Regions from separate parts of the Planococcus sp. BI3 genome, predicted to be linked through region 2. Evidence: predicted binding sites of a transcription regulator. Region 2 holds the regulator's gene; the other holds the start of a gene.

Region 1 (4,426 bases), 570 kb from region 2:
CACTTCATGAAGGGCGTGCGGTGGGATGTCCGTGGCGTAACCGGCAGATATCCCGGTCGATCCGTTGACCAAAAGGTTCGGGAATCGGGCCGGCAAAACGGTCGGTTCCATATCGGAATCATCAAAGTTGGGAATGAAATCCACTGTTCGTTTGTCGATATCCCGCAACAGTTCAGAAGAAATAGCAGACAGGCGGGCTTCGGTGTAGCGCATCGCGGCAGGTGAATCTCCGTCCATTGAGCCGTTGTTGCCGTGCATTTCAACGAGCATGTGGCGGATCTTCCAATCCTGGCTCAAACGCACCATCGCCTCGTAAACAGAGCTGTCTCCGTGCGGGTGGTAGTTGCCGATGACGTTACCGACAGTTTTTGCCGATTTACGGAATGCCTTGTCATTGGTATTGCCTTCGTGGTACATCGCATATAAAATCCGGCGCTGAACAGGTTTTAACCCGTCACGGGCATCCGGCAACGCCCGGTCCTGGATAATGTATTTGCTGTAACGGCCAAACCGATCGCCGATCACTTCTTCCAGTGGCAAATCCTGAAATTTTTCGGTTTGTGTCATACAAGTTCCTCCTCAGCGTGAATCAAATCATTTTCAAGAATATTGCTGTCTTCTTCCATTCCGAAGTCGACATTATTTTCAATCCAGCGGCGCCTAGGTTCCACTTTATCCCCCATCAAGGTGGTGATGCCACGTTCAGCACGCGCACTGTCTTCAATTGTAACGCGAATCAGCGTACGGGTCTCCGGGTTCATGGTCGTTTCCCATAATTGGTCTGCATTCATCTCACCCAAACCCTTGTATCGCTGCAGCGTGTAGCCTTTTCCGACTTTCTTGATTGATGCATCCAGATCAGCTTCTGTCCATGCGTAATCGATCACTTCTTTTTTGCCGATGCCTCTGGATACTTTGTAGAGAGGCGGCAATGCGATAAATACTTTGCCTGCTTCAATCAACGGCTTCATATAGCGGAAGAAGAACGTCAACAGCAGCACTTGAATATGCGCTCCGTCCGTATCTGCATCGGTCATGATGATCACTTTGTTATAAGCGATATCATCAATCGAAAAGTCGGAAGATACCCCGCCGCCAATCGCGTGGATGATGGTTGAAATCTCTTCGTTTTTCATGATTTCTTCAAGCTTCGCTTTTTCGGTGTTGACGACTTTTCCGCGCAGCGGCAGGATCGCCTGGAAGGCCCGGTCGCGTCCCTGTTTTGCAGAACCTCCGGCCGAGTCTCCCTCCACCAAGTATAATTCGTTTTTCGAGGCATTGCGGGATTGGGCAGGCGTCAATTTACCGGACAGCAGTGCATCCGATTTCTTGCGCTTTTTGCCGTTTCGCGCGTCTTCCCTAGCTTTTCTGGCAGCCATGCGAGCCTGTGATGCACGAATTGCTTTTCGTACCAGAGAAGCGCTGAGGTCAGCATTTTCTTCCAGGAAGTACATCAATTTCTGGGAAACAACAGAATCAACGATGCTTCTTGCTTCACTGGTTCCAAGCTTGCTCTTTGTCTGTCCTTCAAACTGCAGCATGCCTTCTGGGATGCGGACAGAAACGATGGCCGCCAATCCTTCGCGGATATCGGAGCCTTCAAGGTTTTTGTCTTTTTCCTTCAGCAAGTTGATTTTTCTGGCATAGTCGTTGAAGACCCGTGTCATGGCCGCTTTTGCGCCGGTTTCGTGCGTACCGCCATCGCGGGTCCGTACGTTGTTGACGAACGACAGGATTGTTTCGGAATAGCCATCATTGAATTGGAATGAAAATTCGATCTCCATTTCATCTTGCTGCCCTTCGATATAGGCGACAGGATGCAGCACGTCTTTTTCCTCATTCAAATAAGCGACAAACGCTTCAATGCCGGTTTCGTAATGAAACACATCCTTGGCTTCTGTCCGTTGGTCAAACAGCTCGATCTTGAGTCCTTTCAACAAGAAAGCCGACTCGCGCAGACGTTCCGAAATCGTTTCGTAATTGTATTTGGACACAGAGAAAATGGTTTCATCCGGCAAAAAGTGGATCATCGTGCCCGTTTCTTTTGTCGAACCGATTTCTTCCAGGGTCGTGGCCGGCTTGCCGCCGTTCTCAAAGCGCTGGCGGTACTTTTTGCCGTCGCGGTAAATCGTCACTTCCAGAAAGCTGGACAAGGCGTTGACAACAGACGCGCCGACGCCGTGAAGGCCGCCACTGGTCTTATAGCCGCCTTGGCCGAATTTTCCGCCAGCATGAAGAACCGTCAAAATCACTTCTGGAGTGGGTTTTCCGCTTCTGTGCATTCCTGTAGGCATGCCGCGTCCGTAATCCCGCACACTGATGCTATTGTCTTCGTGGATAGTAACGGTGATTCTGTCTCCATAGCCTGCGAGTGCTTCATCGACTGAATTATCGACAATCTCATAGACCAAATGGTGAAGTCCACGTGTATCCGTCGAACCGATATACATCCCTGGACGTTTTCTAACGGCATCTAAGCCTTCGAGTACCTGAATTGCTTCTTCGTTGTATGCCGTACTTTGAATTTTAGCCATCTAATTCCCTCCAACAAACATTTGTTCGCATATTAATCTCTCTTAATCGTATTCTATTTTATAGCCATCTGTCAAACTTCATAGAAAAAGAGCGCTGAGCGCCCTTTAGCGGTAATGCCTTATTTCAGAATGGCGTGTTCCACTTTGATGCAACGATCCATAATGACTGTATACCCTGCGTCAGCCAAGCGATTGAATACATTTTCATCCACTACATTTAATTGGGTCCAGAACACCGGACAATCGATTTTCATGAACTCTTCAGCAATATCCCCTAAAAACTCACTGCGCCGGAAAACGTTGACGATATCCACTTTTTCTGGAATTTCACTCAAAGAGGCGTAACTTTTTTCACCCAGCACTCGATCTGCTTGCGGATTGACTGGGATGATGCGATAACCTGCCCGTTGCATGGCTTCCGATACCATATAGGAAGTCCGGCTCGGGTTTGGGCTAAGGCCGATAACAGCAATTGTTTTCGCATTGTCGAGTACGTTTTTGATTTCTTCACGGCTAGGATTGTTCAAGGTCATCACCTGTCCTTTTTATTCTATCATACACGAATTCGTCCTGCCTGTTGAATAATCTCCCGTCTATTGTTCAAAGATCTTCAGTCATGGTAAACTGGAACTACAAAATAAGGTTGTGTTAAAGGAGTTCATGATGACTATACTGTTTCCCATTCTATTAGCTTACCTGCTCGGCTCGATTCCGTCTGCCTTATGGGTCGGGAAATTATTCTACAACACCGACATCCGGACCAAAGGAAGCGGGAATTTGGGTGCCACCAACACTTTCCGGACACTCGGCAAAAAAGCCGGAATTGCGGTGACCCTGCTGGATATTCTGAAAGGTACGGCTGCAACACTGATCCCCCTTTACATCGCAACCGATATCCATCCCTTGGCATTCGGCGTCATCGCGGTCATCGGCCATATTTATCCGGTGTTCGCCAAATTTAAAGGCGGCAAAGCAGTGGCTACTTCAGGCGGTATTCTGCTCGGCTATCAATGGCCCCTGTTCGTCATGGCGGTCGCTGTACTGCTGATTGCACTGAAAATCACCAAAATGGTCTCTTTATCATCAATCATCTTGGCGGTGGTAGCCATCATCTACACCACCATTTATGCACTCATTACAGGAGATTACCTATTTATGGTTGTCATCTACATTCTGGCTTTTTTCATCATTTTCCGTCATCGCGCCAATATTTCCCGCATCCGCGCGGGTACAGAGCCGAAAATCAACTGGTAATCCCAGTGGAAGGACGTGTGATATGCAGATTAACATCAGTGAAGACGCATTGGACTGGTTTAAGGAAGAGATGGAAGTTGCGCCTGGAGAAGCAGTTCGCTTTTTCGTCCGCTATGGCGGTTCCAGCAAGCTGCAGCCCGGGTTTTCGTTGGGCGTAACCAAAGATCATCCGCATGAGATGGCTGTCCAAGTAGAACAGGACCAAGTCACCTATTTTATTGAACAAACCGATGTCTGGTATTTTGATGGGCATAATCTACAGGTCAGCGTTAATGATGACTTGCACGAACTTGATTATTCATATACAAAATAAAAAAGCATGAGCTATTCATGCTTTTTTATTTTGCAGTTTATTCAGTTGCTCCAATTGGCCTTCGCGCTGCAGAATGGCCTTTTGGCGATCTCCGAACAAATCAAAATGCGGGTAATTTCCCCGCAAATCCATCCACTCACGCTGCAAACCATACTGCCTGCCCCAGGATTCCAGCTTCTCCAGGTCACAGCAGCCGACCTTAGTGACCGTGCTGCATCCTGGAAAACGGTCATCCACCCAGTAATGGGTTAAAAATGAAATCTGGCCCTTATTGACTCCCTGTTTCCAGCGTTCCAGTTCATCCCGCTTAATTCCGAACGCCATC
Region 2 (4,426 bases):
TCACGGTTAAACCAATCTGGGTTTTTCGGGTTGTGGTTCATATGTTTCGTCCACAATGTATAGGCCATTGGAGCTGCGCCCATTGGCAATCCTGGATGGCCAGAATTTGCTTTTTCGATTGCATCGATGGAAAGTGTACGAATTGTAGTCACTGCAAGTTGATCTGCGTGGGTTGACATAGTAACATCCTCTCTCAAACAAAAAATTTAATCCATTACTAGTTTAGTCAACAATAGAAAAGAATACAATGAAAAAGAGAATAAGTATTTAATTCAAATACTTATTCTCTCGAATATTTTTGACCTTATCCGGAGTTACATCATTTCCATTGGGGTCAATCACTTTTACATTTTCAATTGTGCCGCGCATCGTTTTACGAAAAGTCTGCAAATACTCCTGGCGCAAAGAAGATTGCTCTGTTGCCTCTTCTTTCGATAATCCTGCAGTTTTCGATTTACGTGACAGCTCATTTATACGACCTAATTTGTCTGGTGATAACATAGACATCCACCTTTCTTCTTTTCATATAGTACAAAAAAAGTCAGGTTTCTGCAATGGTTTAGTCTTTCATCAGTTTTTCGTACTCCTTGTATCGGCGATGGACTGTCGCTTTGCTCGCCTGATAGCCGAATCCCTGAAGCGTCACAGCGATTTCACTGAAGGTCAGGCCATTGGTCTTCAAGCTGACAATTTGATCGATGGGAAGGTCCAGACGTTCCCGGCCATCAGGATTGCCTTTCCCTTTTAGGTTTTTCTCTGGTTTGTAGCCGTTTTCCACTGCGCGCATCATGCCACGCTTTATTTTGGCATTATGAATTTTGCGCTGGTATTCTTCTACGATCGCCAAAATTTCAAGCACCATGTCATCCATATCATTTAATGCAATCGGACCACGATCTGATAGGGTATAAACATCTACACCGTATTTCTTCATTACATGCAAAAGGGCGATCCGTGCATGCCCTCGGCCTAACCGTGTTTCGTCCTGGATAAATACAGCATCGACTTTTTCTGTCTTGATGCTGTTCAGCATCTCCAACAGCCCATCACGATCCATTTCATATCCGCTGTGCTGATCGGTAAAAACACCTTCTACTTTATAGGACTGTTCAAACGCAAACTTCATGAGTTCTTCTTCCTGTCTCTCAAGGGAAGACTCCTGCGTATCTTTGGTCGTGCTGACACGGCAATAAATTAATGCATGTTTCTTCATTCGGCATCACCTGCAAATTTAATGGTCTCATCAGGAGCAAATTTTAATTGGTCGCTGGGAATCTTAAGTGATTGCCCGGCAATAATTTTCGAAGTCGAAAGATTGTTCTCTTTCATAATATCTTCAATCCATTCATGATGAGGGGTCGTGCCACTGAACGATTCTGCTAAAGTCCAGAGTGTATCGCCTTCTGCTATTTCAACTTGGCTCATTTGTGCACTGTTTGTATTATGGGACAGGATTGCATAAAAAGTAAATACCACAATTAAAGCAAAAAATACGATTAGATAAGAATTTTGTCGGATGATCGTCAAATAAATCGCCTCCTGAGAATATATGTTCGGAATGTATGTTCTCATAATAAGGGCGAACAGGTGTTTTTGTCAAGAATAAAATTCGAACCTATGTTTGCATTTCATTGCCCGAGTTGGTATACTATTGGTAGAAATTAAGTAGAATTACTCAAATGAGGTGAAACTGTTGAAAAAAGTATCCAAACGCCAAGAAGATATACTGACATTCATAAAAGATGAAGTTCGTTTGAAAGGCTATCCGCCTTCCGTACGTGAAATTGGAGAGGCAGTTGGTCTGGCATCCAGTTCGACTGTGCATGGCCATTTGGCCCGCCTCGAGAGCAAAGGCTTAATCCGCCGGGATCCTACAAAACCAAGAGCCATTGAAGTAATCAGCACTGATGAAGCGCTTATTGATAAAAGACCAGTATTGCACGTTCCATTAATCGGTAAAGTAACCGCGGGTATACCGATCACCGCAATTGAGAATGTGGAAGAATATTTCCCTCTTCCCCAAAGCTACGGCACAGAAGATGATCATATCTTCATGCTGGAGATTATGGGAGAAAGTATGATTGAAGCCGGAATTCTAAACGGGGATTATGTCATTGTGAAACAGCAGCAAACCGCCAATAACGGAGATATCGTTGTTGCCATGACTGCTGAAGACGAAGCGACAGTCAAACGTTTTTTCCGTGAAGAAAACTATTTCCGCCTGCAACCTGAAAATTCATCAATGGACCCTATTATCGTGGACCAGGTTTCGATTCTTGGAAAAGTTGTTGGGGTTTATCGCCAAATCCATTAAACAAAAAACACCGGGACAATTTAGATTAACCGGACTAAATGGAATACTATAAAACACCTTCGAGAAGGTCCACTTTACACAAGTGCCCAAATCGAAGGTGTTTTTTGTTTAATCTCATTATGTAAAAACCACCTGCTGCTCACTGCTTGATGCAGCTGAAAGCCAGGATCACCGGAATTCTTTTTCTTCTGCTGTATTCCTCTTCCTCTTCGAAGTATTGCCGCTCAGGCATTCCTTCTAATAGACCCGTCACTGTAAATCCCGCCTCGGTGAGCGCCGTAAAATAACTTTCAATGGTACGGTGATGCTTGACCACTATTTTGTCGATCCACGGTTCCTGCCGCTCGCCTTCTTCAAAGTAATCATCCACAATCCAACTGCCTCTCTTTTCTCCAGGTTTTTTACTTGCAAAAGAAGAAGTCGTCAGCGGGTGCTGGACACTGAAAACAAATTTCCCATTCTCCTTTAGCGACTTATGGATGTTTTGAAACACTTGATCCACTTCCGGCAAATAATGCAGCGCTAAGCGAGATGCAACGATGTCATACCCACCTTCTGGAAAGCTGAATGATTCTATTGCAGACAGCGTGATTTGAGCCTCTAGACCTGCTAAATTCGCTGTCGCCAACCCGCTCATCCCTTTTGAACCTTCCACTCCGTGATAATGAAGCGCACCAGCCTCCAACAGTTCTTTTCCAAACAACGCATCCCCACATCCCAGATCCAGTACACGCTTGTTTTGAAATGCTCCGAGCAGTTTATAGATCACCGGTTTTTCAATGGTGTTATTGGGGCTTTCAATCCGATTTCTTCTTTGCAGAAAGCTCTCCAAAAAATCTTTTTCATCATATGCACTCGAACCTTTAAAATTCATAAAACCCCTCCATCATCAGATTGACCTCTCCCAATTCCGGGCATAAAAAAAGCGCTGCATAAGCAGCACCTTGCGTGCAGCTTATTGAGAAGAAACCTTCTACAATTCGCTGACTTTTATATATTTAACCAAATTAATTGTGATGCGAATAATATTGCCTGTTTCCATATCGGAAATTTCATAAGTGCCATTAGAAGGAATGTTGCTTAATGCCGACTCTTTATCCATAGCCTGGACGCTGTGGACGATCGTATTGCCCTGATCAAAATTAAATTCTACTCGAAACGATTTCATGCAATGGCCTCCTTCAATCTATTTGCTTTGTCTTCGTGAATCAGTTTATCATATATAAAGCATTATTGCTGTTTGTATAATTCCTTAAAGACAATGACTTTAAGAGCCAGCAGTTCTTCTTCATTTAAATCCTCTTCAAGTTTTTGAATCACTTCGTCAGCAGACATTGTCCCATCTTCAACTCCGGACTTCATTTTAGCCAAGTCAGTTAAACCCACCTTTTTAATCACTGTCCCGGCAGCATCTTCAGTTGTTTGGAATGGCAAAGGCTGGCTCTGCTGTTCCGCAATCTGGGCCTCTTCTATGTATTCAAGCATTTGAGGATCATTCTCTACATACTCCACTATTTTTTCCATCTGGCCATTATTCCGCAGATCTTCTGTCGCTTTAGCAACAAAGCGATCCACCGAAAAATCCGGGCCTACGACATATGCTCCAATTCCAGCAAATGAAAAGAATATTAAAAAGATAATGATTATCATGAGAAAACGCATAGTAGATTTCTCCTTTGCTTTTAGATTATTATAACAGCAGACGTACAAAAGTGTATAAAGTTACCATAAAAAAAGAAAAACTCTGGTTAAATTCTTTGCAGAACTCAACCAGAGGCCTTTTCTTTAACTTAACTCAAGCATATTCATTTAATAATCATCTTTTCTGCTGCTCAGCAATCCACCAGTCTATGTGTTCCAAATTAAAGATCACAGTATCCTGATATGCTTTGCGGTGCGGAATCTTTCTTTTCGACATTAAATCTGTAATCTGCTCTGCAGCCAACGGATAATTTACTGATTCTAAATAATCAACCAGTTTCGAAAGTCCTTGAATTTTCCTCAATTTAATCCCCTCCCACAAAATCCTCCTTTTGTTCTTCCAAAGGAAAATTCAGTATGAGTTATTAAATTTCTTGGCTGCACTTAATTATAACCTCAAAATGAAAGCTG

Evidence for each region. The regulator LexA, encoded in region 2, represses DNA repair genes until DNA is damaged. The targets are predictions, from matches to a motif close to CGAACATATGTTCG.
Region 1: parE (DNA topoisomerase IV subunit B) is a predicted target of LexA. The motif match lies at 2,549-2,562, and genes of this name have one in related genera.

The regions. Positions count from the first base shown of each region.
Region 1 is NZ_CM155266.1:851,027-855,452, forward strand. Features, by position in the region: gene parC (DNA topoisomerase IV subunit A) at 1-567, opposite strand, end outside; gene parE (DNA topoisomerase IV subunit B) at 564-2,534, opposite strand; gene AC1MEO_RS04280 (CoA-binding protein) at 2,654-3,067, opposite strand; gene plsY (glycerol-3-phosphate 1-O-acyltransferase PlsY) at 3,198-3,788, shown strand; gene AC1MEO_RS04290 (HesB/YadR/YfhF family protein) at 3,811-4,101, shown strand; gene AC1MEO_RS04295 (hypothetical protein) at 4,117-4,425, opposite strand; gene AC1MEO_RS04300 (acyl-CoA thioesterase) at 4,409-4,426, opposite strand, start outside.
Region 2 is NZ_CM155266.1:282,786-287,211, reverse strand. Features, by position in the region: gene tkt (transketolase) at 1-179, opposite strand, end outside; gene AC1MEO_RS01450 (DUF896 domain-containing protein) at 268-501, opposite strand; gene AC1MEO_RS01445 (YneB family resolvase-like protein) at 560-1,213, opposite strand; gene yneA (cell division suppressor protein YneA) at 1,210-1,527, opposite strand; gene lexA (transcriptional repressor LexA) at 1,694-2,314, shown strand; gene AC1MEO_RS01430 (class I SAM-dependent DNA methyltransferase) at 2,454-3,188, opposite strand; gene AC1MEO_RS01425 (hypothetical protein) at 3,288-3,482, opposite strand; gene AC1MEO_RS01420 (hypothetical protein) at 3,545-3,976, opposite strand; gene AC1MEO_RS01415 (hypothetical protein) at 4,131-4,319, opposite strand.